Regions from separate parts of the Pseudomonas sp. m6p genome, predicted to be linked through region 1. Evidence: predicted binding sites of a transcription regulator. Region 1 holds the regulator's gene; each other region holds the start of a gene.
What was found. The regulator FliA, encoded in region 1, starts transcription of late flagellar genes. The targets are predictions, from matches to a motif close to CTAAAGTTTNNNNNNNNNNNGCCGNTAA.
Positions count from the first base shown of each region.

Region 2: ACYZUM_RS11500 (methyl-accepting chemotaxis protein) is a predicted target of FliA. The motif match lies at 1,990-2,017, and genes of this name have one in related genera.
Region 3: ACYZUM_RS01760 (methyl-accepting chemotaxis protein) is a predicted target of FliA. The motif match lies at 2,331-2,358, and genes of this name have one in related genera.

Region 1 is NZ_CM147084.1:976,217-980,849, forward strand. Features, by position in the region: gene flhF (flagellar biosynthesis protein FlhF) at 1-1,304, shown strand, start outside; gene fleN (flagellar synthesis regulator FleN) at 1,418-2,248, shown strand; gene fliA (RNA polymerase sigma factor FliA) at 2,245-2,985, shown strand; gene ACYZUM_RS04605 (chemotaxis response regulator CheY) at 3,153-3,524, shown strand; gene ACYZUM_RS04610 (protein phosphatase CheZ) at 3,543-4,331, shown strand; gene ACYZUM_RS04615 (chemotaxis protein CheA) at 4,386-4,633, shown strand, end outside.
Region 2 is NZ_CM147084.1:2,553,181-2,557,014, reverse strand. Features, by position in the region: gene pnuC (nicotinamide riboside transporter PnuC) at 1-78, opposite strand, end outside; gene ACYZUM_RS11500 (methyl-accepting chemotaxis protein) at 228-1,862, opposite strand; gene ACYZUM_RS11495 (undecaprenyl-diphosphate phosphatase) at 2,165-2,995, shown strand; gene ACYZUM_RS11490 (DUF1294 domain-containing protein) at 2,992-3,420, shown strand; gene ACYZUM_RS11485 (MmcQ/YjbR family DNA-binding protein) at 3,549-3,834, opposite strand, start outside.
Region 3 is NZ_CM147084.1:386,223-390,056, forward strand. Features, by position in the region: gene ACYZUM_RS01745 (gamma-aminobutyraldehyde dehydrogenase) at 1-223, opposite strand, end outside; gene ACYZUM_RS01750 (LysR family transcriptional regulator) at 354-1,268, opposite strand; gene ACYZUM_RS01755 (tellurite resistance TerB family protein) at 1,446-2,168, shown strand; gene ACYZUM_RS01760 (methyl-accepting chemotaxis protein) at 2,586-3,834, shown strand, end outside.

The DNA of each region.
Region 1 (4,633 bases):
AGGCCATGAAGCTGGTTCGTGATGAGCTGGGCGCTGATGCCGCCATCATTGGCAACCGCCGCATTGCCGGCGGCGTCGAGCTGACGGCGGCGCTGGATTACAAGTTGTCGGCGCTGGCGCCACGGGTGCCGAACATGGAACTCGAGGACGAACTGCGCAAGACCCAGTCGCGCATCGTCACCGCTCAGGCCGAACTGAGCCTGCGTGGCGAAGCCGATGGCAATAGCAATCGCCAGATCTTTGCCGGGCTGCCGTTGACGGCCGGCCTGCCACTGACCGCTGCCGAGCCGTTGAGCGAACCGACCTACGCCGCCCCGGCGCGTCCGGCGCCGGCAGCTGCACCAGCATCGGCGGGTGTCGATCCGCGTGCGCTGGATTCGATGCGTTTCGAATTGAACAGTCTGCGTGAGCTGATGGAAGTGCAGCTCGGCACCCTGGCCTGGAACCAGCTGCAAGGCAGCCGTCCGGCGCAAGCCAATCTGTATCGCCGCCTGCAGCGCATCGGTCTGTCCGGGCCGTTGTCGCGCGACCTGCTGGCGATGATCACCGACATCGAAGAACCGCGTCAGGCCTGGCGTATGCTGCTCGCGCACCTGGCGCGGATGATTGCCGTACCGGAAGTCGAGCCGCTGGAAGAGGGCGGGGTGATTGCCATGGTCGGCCCGGCCGGCATGGGCAAGACCACCACCCTGGCCAAACTCGCTGCGCGCTACGTGCTCAAGTACGGCGCGCAGAATGTGGCGCTGGTCAGCATGGACAGCTTCCGCATCGGTGCGCAGGAGCAACTCAAGACCCTGGGGCGGATTCTCAACGTGCCGGTGACCCACGTCGATCCGGGCCAATCGCTGGTTCAGGCGCTGGACCCTCTGCTGCGCAAACGCGTGGTGCTGATCGATACCGCCGGCCTGCAGGCCAGCGATCCGGCGCTGCGCATGCAGCTGGAAAGTCTGGCCGGGCGTGGCATCCGTTCAAAAAATTATCTGGTGCTGGCAACCACCAGCCAGAAACAGGTTCTAACCGCCGCTTATCACAGTTACAAGCGTTGCGGGCTTGCCGGCTGCATCCTGACTAAACTGGATGAGACGGCCAGCCTTGGCGAAGTGTTGAGCCTGGCGATCAGTCATGAACTGCCGGTCGCGTACCTGACCGATGGCCCACGGATTCCGGATGATCTGCATCTGCCGCGCCGTCATCAGTTGGTCAGCCGCGCCGTCAGCGTGCAAATGCAGGAAGAACCCAGCGAAGAAGCCATGGCTGACATGTTCGCTGATATCTACCACAGCCCGACCAAGCAGGTTGGCTGAGGTAATGAACAGTTTTTGTACCTACATCGATGGTCTGCCATGCATTGTTCCGGTTGTGAACGCGCAGCCAGTAATGTGGCCTCCGTCTATGCAAGACAAGGTAAAGAAATAACATGGGCAGCATGCATCCCGTACAGGTGATCGCGGTGACCGGCGGCAAAGGTGGCGTCGGCAAGACTAACGTGTCAGTGAACTTGTCTCTGGCGCTGGCAGAGCTTGGCCGTCGGGTCATGCTGCTGGACGCTGACCTGGGGCTGGCGAACGTCGACGTTCTGCTGGGACTGACCCCCAAACGCACGCTGGCCGATGTAATCGAAGGCCGCTGCGAGCTGCGCGACGTGCTGTTGCAGGGCCCCGGCGGGATCCGCATCGTGCCGGCCGCTTCCGGCACCCAGAGCATGGTGCACCTGAGCCCGGCGCAACATGCCGGTCTGATTCAGGCCTTCAGCGACATCGGCGACAATCTCGATGTACTGGTGATCGACACCGCTGCGGGCATTGGTGACTCGGTAGTCAGTTTCGTGCGCGCCGCGCAGGAAGTGTTGCTGGTGGTCTGCGACGAGCCGACCTCGATCACCGACGCCTACGCGCTGATCAAACTGCTCAACCGCGACTACGGCATGAACCGCTTCCGCGTCCTCGCCAACATGGCGCAGAGTCCGCAGGAAGGGCGCAATCTGTTCGCCAAGTTGACCAAGGTCACGGATCGCTTTCTCGACGTCGCCTTACAATACGTCGGCGCGGTGCCGTACGACGAAAGCGTGCGCAAGGCAGTGCAGAAGCAGCGAGCGGTCTATGAAGCCTTTCCGCGTTCCAAGTGCGCGCTGGCGTTCAAGGCGATCGCACAGAAGGTCGATACCTGGCCGCTGCCTGCCAACCCGCGTGGGCACCTTGAGTTTTTCGTCGAGCGCCTCGTGCAGCAAACGGCAGGGCCTGTGTTATGACCGCCAGCGGTATGAACTACTACAAGAAATCGGCACGTGACGCGCAGTACGAGTTGATCGAGCGTTACGCGCCACTGGTCAAGCGCATTGCCTATCACTTGCTGGCGCGCTTGCCGGCGAGTGTGCAGGTTGAAGACCTGATTCAGGCCGGGATGATCGGCCTGCTCGAAGTCTCGACCAAATATGACGCCAGCAAAGGCGCCAGTTTCGAAACGTACGCGGGCATTCGGATCCGCGGCGCGATGCTCGATGAAGTGCGCAAAGGGGATTGGGCACCACGCTCGGTTCACCGCAACACCCGTATGGTCAGCGACGCAATTCGCTCAATTGAAGCTAAAACCGGCCGTGATGCTAAAGATCACGAGGTTGCGGCCGAACTCCAATTGAGTCTCGATGATTACTACGGGATTTTGAATGACACGCTGGGCAGCCGGCTGTTCAGTTTCGACGATCTGCTGCAGGACGGCGAACACGAAGGGCTGCACGAGGATGGCGCCAGTGCTCATCTTGAGCCGTCACGCGATCTGGAAGATGAACGCTTCCAGGCTGCGCTGGCGGACGCGATTGCCAATTTGCCGGAGCGTGAGCGACTGGTGTTGGCGCTGTACTACGACGAAGAACTGAACCTCAAGGAAATCGGTGAAGTCCTTGGCGTCAGTGAATCGCGGGTCAGCCAGTTACACAGCCAGTGCGCGGCCCGTTTGCGGGGGCGTTTGGGGGAGTGGCGAGCGCGCTGAAGGCAGTGTGGGGACACTGCGAACGAGGCTGGTGCGGTGATGAACGGCACCGGTCTTGCTCTGTTGTGCTCCAGACAGTCATCGAGTGCTTTGCCGGATTGATTGAAATGGCGCGTCCAGGTGCTGGGCGCGTTTAAGACTGCTTGGAGGTCGAATTGGACAAGAACATGAAAATCCTCATCGTTGATGACTTCTCAACGATGCGGCGGATCATCAAGAACCTGCTGCGTGATCTGGGGTTCACCAACACCGTCGAGGCCGACGATGGCACCACTGCCATTCCGGTGCTCAACAGCGGAAGCATCGACTTTCTGGTAACGGACTGGAACATGCCGGGCATGACCGGTATCGACCTGCTGCGCCACGTGCGTGCCGATGAAAAACTCAAGCACCTGCCCGTGCTGATGGTGACTGCCGAAGCCAAGCGCGAGCAGATCATCGAAGCGGCCCAGGCCGGCGTGAACGGCTACGTGGTCAAACCTTTCACGGCTCAGGCGCTGAAAGAAAAAATCGAGAAGATTTTCGAACGCATCGGCTGATGAACGCGCGGGGGAGCTATGGAGCATAACGAATCTTCACAGGGCGATTTCGAATCGACCCTGAAAAAACACGCGGTCGAACTGGTCGAGAGCCTTGAAAAAGGCAGGTTCGGCGACGCTGTGCAACTGATCCATGAGCTCAATCAGACCCGTGACCGTGGCCTGTATCAGGAAGTGGGCAAGCTCACACGCGAACTGCACAGTGCGATCGTCAACTTCCAGATCGATCCGCACATGCCACAGGCCGAGGAAGTGTCGCAAATCACCGACGCCACCGAACGCCTGGGCTATGTGGTCAAGCTGACCGAAGCCGCGGCCAACCGCACCATGGATCTGGTGGAAAGCGCCACCCCGGTGGTCAATGGCCTGGCTGAAGAAGCCCAGGCGCTGAGCACCGATTGGGGCCGCTTCATGCGTCGTGAAGTCGGGGCTGAAGAGTTCCGCGAACTGGCGCGCCGGGTCGACGGTTTTCTGTCACGCAGCAGCACGGACAACCGTGCGGTGTCGAGCAACCTGAACGACATCCTGCTGGCTCAGGATTACCAGGACCTCACCGGTCAGGTGATCAAGCGTGTGACCCAACTGGTCACCGAAGTCGAAAGCAATTTGCTCAAACTCGTCCTCATGGCCAGTCAGGTTGACCGCTTTGCGGGCATCGAACACGACCGTGCCGCGATGCTTGCAGAAAAAGATCCACAAAAACATCTCTCGCAGGGTGAAGGTCCGCAGATTCATGCCGATAAACGAGAAGACGTTGTGTCCGGTCAGGACGATGTGGACGATTTGTTATCCAGCCTCGGATTCTAGAGTTTTGGAATTTTAGGTTTTTTGGGTTTTTAGACCTGTAGGAGCACCCCATTAATGAGCTTCGGCGCCGATGAAGAGATCCTTCAGGATTTCCTGGTTGAGGCCGGCGAGATTCTTGAGCAACTGTCCGAGCAACTGGTCGAGCTGGAAAGCCGCCCGGATGACGCAGATCTGCTCAACGCAATTTTTCGCGGTTTCCACACTGTAAAAGGGGGCGCCGGCTTCCTTCAGCTCAACGAGCTGGTGGAGTGCTGTCACATCGCCGAAAACGTGTTCGACATCCTGCGCAAGGGTGAGCGTCG
Region 2 (3,834 bases), 1.6 Mb from region 1:
GCACCATGGATTCTGTTTGACCGTCAGCCACACGGCAATCACACCGAGGGTGGCGGCAAACAGTTCAAGCCCGGACATGGGGGTTCCTTGAGGGAGTTGAGGAGGGAGCGGATTGTACCCAAAAACCTGTGGGAGCGAGCCTGCTCGCGAAAGCGGTATGTCAATAATGCAGATGTTGACTGACATTACGCCTTCGCGAGCAGGCTCGCTCCCACAAGGTTGAGGGGTCAGACGCGGAACTGGCGCAGAAGCTGATTCAACTGCTCGCTCAGCTGCCCCAACTTCACGCTCGCCGCACTTGACTGCTCCGCCGCCAGCGCAGTGCTGTGAGACAGGCCGGCCGCCTGTGTGACGTTCTGGTTGATGTCCTCGACCACATGCGCCTGTTGCAGCGTGGCGCTGGCAATCGACGCGTTCAGACCGTTGAGATTACGCAGCGCCTGGCCGATGGCATTCAGGCTCGCGCCGGCCAGTCCTGCCTGCTCGATGGTCAGTTGCGAGGCCTTGCTGCTGTCACCGATGACCTTCACGGCCGCTTCGGAATGGTTCTGCAGGCGCTCGATCATGGTCTGGATTTCCGCCGTCGACTTTTGCGTGCGCTGCGCCAGCAGCCGCACTTCATCGGCCACCACCGCAAAGCCCCGGCCCTGTTCACCGGCACGGGCCGCTTCGATGGCCGCGTTGAGGGCCAGCAAGTTGGTCTGCTCGGCAATCGAGCGGATCACCTCCAGCACACTGCCGATCTGCGTGCTTTCGGCGGCGAGGGTGCGGATCACTTCGACCGCCTGGTCAATGGTGCCGGACAGTCTGTCGATCTGTTGCAGGCTGCCGTCGATGTTGATCTGGCCCTGCTGCGCCTGGGCTTCGGCATCGCGCATTTCAGCGGCAGCATGCTCGGCATTCTTCGCCACATCCTGCACGCCGTAGGTGACTTCGTTGATCGCGGTCGCCACCAGCTCCATCTGCTGCGATTGCTGCTGGCTGCGCTGCTGGGCCTGGGTCGCATCGTTGCCCAGTTCGCTGGACGATTGGCCCAGGGCGCTGGCCGAGATCTGCAGGTCACCGATGACCCGTCGCAACTTGGCGGTGAAGGCGTTGAAGTGATGCGCCAGTTGTGTGACTTCGTCTTGGCCGTGGGTATCGAGGCTGCGCGTCAGGTCACTTTCGCCGCTGGCGATGTTGGCCATGGCGTTCACGGTTTCCTGCAACGGACGCACGATGCTGCGGGCAATCAAGATCACCAGCAGGGCCATGATCAGCGCAATCGCCAGGCCGATTACCGAGGCCTTGATCAACTGACCGCGAAACTCGCTCTGCACATCATCGACGTAAACGCCGGAACCAAGGATCCAGCCCCACGGCTCGAACAGTTTTACATAGGACGTTTTCGCGACCGGTTCGCTGGCGCCGGGCTTCGGCCAGCGGTAATCGACCATGCCCGCGCCTTTGCTTTTGGCGATCGCGACCATCTCGTTGAATACCGCAAAACCGTCCGGATCGCGGATCGCCGAGAGGTTCTGGCCTTCGAGTTTGGGGTTGGTCGGGTGCATGACCATCACGGGGGTGAGGTCGTTGATCCAGAAGTAGTCGCTCTGGTCGTAGCGCAGTCCGCGAATGGCGGTCAGTGCCTGCTTCTGTGCGGCGTCGCGGGTGAGGGTGCCGGCGGTTTCCAGGTCGTGGTAGTAGCTCAGCAAGCCGCTCGCGGTCTGCACCACGTGCTGGGTTTTCTGCGCCTTGGCGTGGTAGAGGTCATCGTGGATCTGCTTGAGCATCAACACACCCAAGGTCAACAACATGACCACGGCCACAATCAAAATGAGCCACAAGCGTCGGCTGATCGACACACTGCGCAAGCTGTTCATAACGCTGCCACTCCGATTTATTTTTCTTGTAATAAATCAACGCCAGCATCCAACCACGTTTGAGTGGTCGGGCATACGCGACCCAAGTCGTATAACGCCGCAGCACTATTAAGGCTTGTCTGTTAGGATTTCGGCCCCGCGCGCGAAAACCTGAATCCAAGTTGATATTTCACGGAATTTTGACCGTTTCGTGTGGATGCTGTGCGCGCGGAATCGGTACAGCAATAAACAGCTACGCTGATCGCAGTGAACGTAAAAATATTATCGGGGCATGCCAGCGTGCATCGCTCTTTGGGGGACTGATGGATCTTTGGATCGCCTTGCAGGCACTGATTCTTGGAGTTGTAGAGGGGCTGACGGAGTTTTTGCCCATTTCCAGTACCGGACACCAGATCATTGTTGCCGACTTGCTCGACTTCGGCGGCGAACGGGCCATGGCGTTCAACATCATTATTCAGCTCGGCGCGATCCTCGCGGTGGTCTGGGAGTTTCGTCGCAAGATTCTCGATGTGGTGATTGGCTTGCCGACCCAGCCGAGCGCGCGACGTTTTACGGCCAACCTGCTGATCGCGTTTCTGCCGGCGGTGGTGTTGGGGGTGATTTTTGCCGACCTGATTCACCAGTACCTGTTCAACCCGATCACCGTCGCGACCGCACTGGTGGTGGGCGGCGTGATCATGTTGTGGGCAGAGCGCCGCCAGCATGAAGTGCACGCCGAAAGCGTGGACGAGATCACTTGGAAAGACGCGCTGAAGGTCGGGTTCGCCCAGTGCCTGGCGATGATTCCCGGCACCTCGCGTTCCGGTTCGACGATTATCGGTGGTCTGCTGTTTGGACTGTCGCGCAAGACCGCGACCGAGTTCTCGTTCTTCCTGGCAATGCCGACCATGGTCGGTGCGGCGGTGTACTCCGGTTACAAGTATCGCCACCTGTTCGTGCCGGCGGATTTCCCGGTATTCGCCATCGGCTTCATCACGGCGTTTATCTTCGCCATGATTGCCGTGCGCGGTCTGCTCAAGTTTATCGCCAGCCACAGCTACGCGGCGTTCGCCTGGTACCGGATCGTCTTCGGTCTGGTGATTCTGGCGACCTGGCAGTTCGGCTGGGTGGACTGGTCGGCGGCCAAACCATGAGTGATTCCCGCGCACGCCGCCCGGATGGACGCCCGTCCGGCGGCGGCATTCAGCATCTGAAACTGAAACTGGCAGTGCTGCTGATCGTCTGCGCGCTGCCGCTGTTCGGCTCGCTGTCGATGTGGCTGCGCGGCATCTCGTTGGTGCCGTTGACGGCTTATGGGGTTGTCAGTGTGCTGGCGTTTTTCATGTACTGGGCAGACAAGCGCAAGGCCCGCGCCGATGCCTGGCGCACGCCGGAGAACATCCTGCATGCGCTGGAACTGGCCGGCGGCTGGCCCGGTGCGCTGATTGCCCAGCAGGTGTTCCGGCACAAGACGCGCAAGGTGTCGTTCCAGATTCTGTTCTGGGTGATTGTGGCGCTGCATCAGGTGTTCTGGATCGACCAGTTGTTTCTGGGTTCGAACCTGCTGTCACTCTTCTGAATCACCGCAAATCCCCCTGTAGGAGCTGCCGCAGGCTGCGATCTTTTGATCTTGCTTTTTCAAAGATCAAAGTCAAAAGATCGTCCGAACGCGGCCCGAGCCTTCGGCAGCTCCTACAGGGATCGGGTTCAGAGCAGTAATCCGATTTGAGTTTTTTTGGGCAATTTGCCCACCACCAACTGATGCGAACGCGTCAGCAATCCCTGCAGTTCCTCGGCGCCCAGCGGGTAGGGCGGGTGCATGATGATCCACTGTGCCCGCGCCAGATAAGGCGCCGGGTGAATACCCGGGCGGTCGCAATGGCCGAGAAACAGATCCTTGTCGACCTTGAATGCCAGTGAATCCCCGCGCAGCCCCTGCAAGGCAAACATCTTGTTGCCGGCAATCGAGAACACCCGCACGCCGCCCCATTTG
Region 3 (3,834 bases), 590 kb from region 1:
GCAGCAGACTGGAACGTTGTTGCGGTGTGGTGCGCGACCATTCGGCAAAGGCGCGGTGGGCGGCGAGAATCGCGGTTTCGACCTGCTCGGTGCTGGCCTCGGCGATGTGGGTGAGGATTTCACCGGTGGCCGGGTTGAGGATCGGTTCGACAAAACCCTGCCCGGCGACCAGTTCGCCGTCGATCAGCAACGCGGTACACATCGGGGTCTGCACGCCAGCCATTTTCCGCGATCTCTTTTCTTGTGTGGTCATTGGGGCTCCCGTACCGGGGAACCGACCGTCTTATAGATGCAGCAAGACTAGTGTGCGGCTCCGAGGTCGACAAATTCTAAATACTGAAGGTGGCATTCGATTAAATAGATGGCTTGCGTCCGCCGTGCGGCTGCTCGCGGGCCACGGTCAGGAATGGATCGACCAGAGCGGGGCGCGCTGTCCCACGGCGCCAGGCCAGACCGACGTCGAGGGTCTGGTTGAGGTCGGCAATCGGCCGTGCTTCGATGATGTCGCCCTCCAGTGACCACGGGCGGTAAGTCATGTCCGGCTGGATCGACACGCCCAGGCCGGCTGCGACAAGGCTTCGCACGGCTTCGGTGGATGCCGTGCGCAGGGTGATCTTCGGTTGCAGCCCGGCGCCGCGCCACAGGCGCTGGGCATTGCGATCCATCTCGTCGACGTTCAGTTGAATCAGCGGTTCGCGGGCAACATCGGCGAGATTGATGCTGTCGTGCTCCAGCAGCGGATGCTGGGCCGGCAGCCACAGACGGTGCGGCGAGTGAGTCAGCACTTCGGTTTGCAAGGCGTGGCGGTCTTCGAGGTTGGACAGGATCAGCACGCCGACATCGATCTCGCCGCTGACCAGCAAATGTTCGATGTACGGCCGCTCGTCCTCCATCACCCGGATCTCGACATTGGGATAGGCGCGCTGAAAACGGGTGAGCAAATCGGCGAGGTAATAACCGGCCACCAGACTGGTCACGCCGACAATCAACTGCCCGGCCACTTGGTCGGTGCTTTGTTGCAGGCTGCGCTTGGCGTTATCCACCGTTGCCAGAATCAGATGCGCCTGGCGCAGGAATTGATGACCCTGATGAGTCAAGGTCATGCCCTTGGCGTGACGGTTGAACAGGCTGACGCCGATTTCCTCTTCCAGTTGCTGGATCGCCAGCGTCAGGGTCGACTGGGATATGAACGCGGTTTGCGCGGCGGCGGAGATCGAGCCGGTCTCGGCCACCGCGATGAAGTGACGGATCTGACGCAGGGTCATCATGAGAAGGGTACCCGGTGGGCGGTTTTTATCGATTGGCCTGAGTGTATATCGATTTTCACGAAGGGCCTGCGCCTGCTGAGCAACATCTGGAAGCACACTCGCAGGCCGGGCCAGGGCACTTTCGAACTAGGCTGAGGGCCTGATAGATCCGGATAACCCCTGTTTTGGAGGCGGAACATGAACACCCGTGGATTGCTCGACCAACTACTCAAATCCGGCCAGGATCTGTTGCAGAACAAGGCCGGCGGCGCGCAGAACAAACCGGCGGCTGGCGGCCTGGGCGGTTTGCTTGGTGGGTCTTCAGGCTCAGGGGCGCTGGGCGGTCTGCTGTCGGGAGCCGGCGGTGGTGCGCTGGCGGCCGGGGCGATGGGGCTGCTTCTCGGCAACAAGAAAGTGCGCAAGGTCGGCGGCAAGGTCGCGATCTACGGCGGCCTCGCGGCGCTGGGTGTGCTGGCGTACAAGGCCTACGGCAACTGGAACGCGCAAAAAGGCACCGCCCCACAAACCGAACCGCAAACCCTCGACCGCTTGCCACCGGCGCAGGCCGAGCAACACAGCCAGGCCATTCTCAAAGCACTGGTCGCCGCCGCAAAGGCTGATGGCCATATCGATGATCGCGAGCGCCAATTGATCGAAGGCGAATTCACCAAACTCGACAACGATCAGGAACTGCAACACTGGCTGCACGCCGAACTCAACAAACCCCTCGACCCAGGCGACGTCGCCCGCGCCGCGAGTACGCCGGAGATGGCGGCGGAAATGTACATCGCCAGCGTGATGCTGGTGGATGAGGAGAGCTTTATGGAAAAGGCGTATCTGGAGGAATTGGCAAAGCAACTGAAGCTGGAGCCGGGGTTGAAGGTGGAATTGGAGAAACAGGTGCGACAGGTATCGCTATAGAACTGCCTGAACACGCGGTACTTGTGTAGGAGCTGGGGGGGGGGGGGGGGGTTTTTTTTTTTTTTTTCTCACCCCCCCAACCCCCCCCCCCCCCCCCCCCCCCCCCCCTTTCTCCCCCCCCCCCCCCCCCCCCCCCCAAAAGATCGCAGCGTGCCGCAGCTCCTACAGGTTTTGCGCCAGGCACCGAAGCCTGCTCGCGATTGCGTTTCCAGCCTCACAACAACAGCAATGGCCGATCCATCGCCCCTTTTTGCCGTTCCATCACTGGCACGTCAGCCCCGGATTGTCGGACAGTCCCACCCCAGAGCCTTCCCGCCAACCACCTCGGGTCGGCCCGAGGGTTAAAAAGCGTCTTATAAATGAGACACCGCCCTCGGCTATACTCCCCGCATTTCGACTTAGGCACGAGGAATCACTGTGAAGAACTGGACGTTGCGCCAACGCATTTTGGCGAGCTTTGCGGTGATTATCGCCATCATGTTGCTGATGGTCGTCGTTTCGTATTCCCGCCTGCTGAAAATCGAAGCCAGTGAAAGCAGCGTGCGTGATGACGCCGTTCCCGGCGTCTATTACAGCTCGATGATCCGCGGCGCGTGGGTCGACAGTTATCTGCAGACCCAAGAGCTGCTGGGCCTCAAGGAAGGGCAGGGTATCAGCAGTGAAGATGCGGCGGACTACAAGGCGTTCGAGACGCGCCTGCAGGAGCAGATGGCCAACTACCGCAACACCGTCACCACCGACGAGGACCGGGTCGAGTTCGCTGCGTTCGAGAAGGATCACGACACCTACATGCAGATCCAGGATCAGGTGCTCGACTTGCACAAGCGCAACCTGGAAGCCGACGCGGTCAAGCTGTTCACCGAGAAGCTGACCCCGGCCTGGTACACCGGTCGCATGAAACTCAACGACATCATCGGCGAGAACAAGCGGGTCGCCGATCAGGCCATGGCCAACATCGACGAGGCGGTAGCGGCGGCCAAGGTCAGCATGTTTGTCTCGCTGCTGGTGGCCGTGCTGGCGGCAGGTGCCTGTGGCCTGCTGCTGATGCGCGCGATCATGGCGCCGATGAACCGCATCGTGAAGATCCTCGAAATCATGCGCACCGGTGACTTGAGCAGCCGTCTGAATCTGGATCGCAAGGACGAGTTCGGCGCGGTGGAAACCGGCTTCAACGACATGATGACCGAGCTGACCTCGCTGGTGTCTCAGGCCCAGCGTTCCTCGGTGCAGGTGACCACCTCGGTGACCGAGATTGCCGCCACGTCGAAGCAGCAACAGGCCACCGCCACCGAAACCGCGGCCACCACCACCGAAATCGGCGCGACCTCGCGGGAAATCGCCGCCACCTCGCGGGATCTGGTGCGCACCATGACCGAAGTGTCCACCGCCGCCGATCAGGCCTCGGTACTCGCCGGTTCCGGCCAGCAAGGCCTGGCGCGCATGGAAGACACCATGCACTCGGTGATGGGCGCAGCCGATCTGGTCAATGCCAAACTGGCGATCCTCAACGAGAAGGCCGGCAACATCAATCAGGTGGTGGTGACCATCGTCAAGGTCGCCGATCAGACCAACCTGCTGTCGCTCAACGCCGCCATCGAGGCCGAGAAGGCCGGTGAGTACGGCCGTGGTTTTGCCGTGGTCGCCACCGAAGTACGGCGTCTGGCGG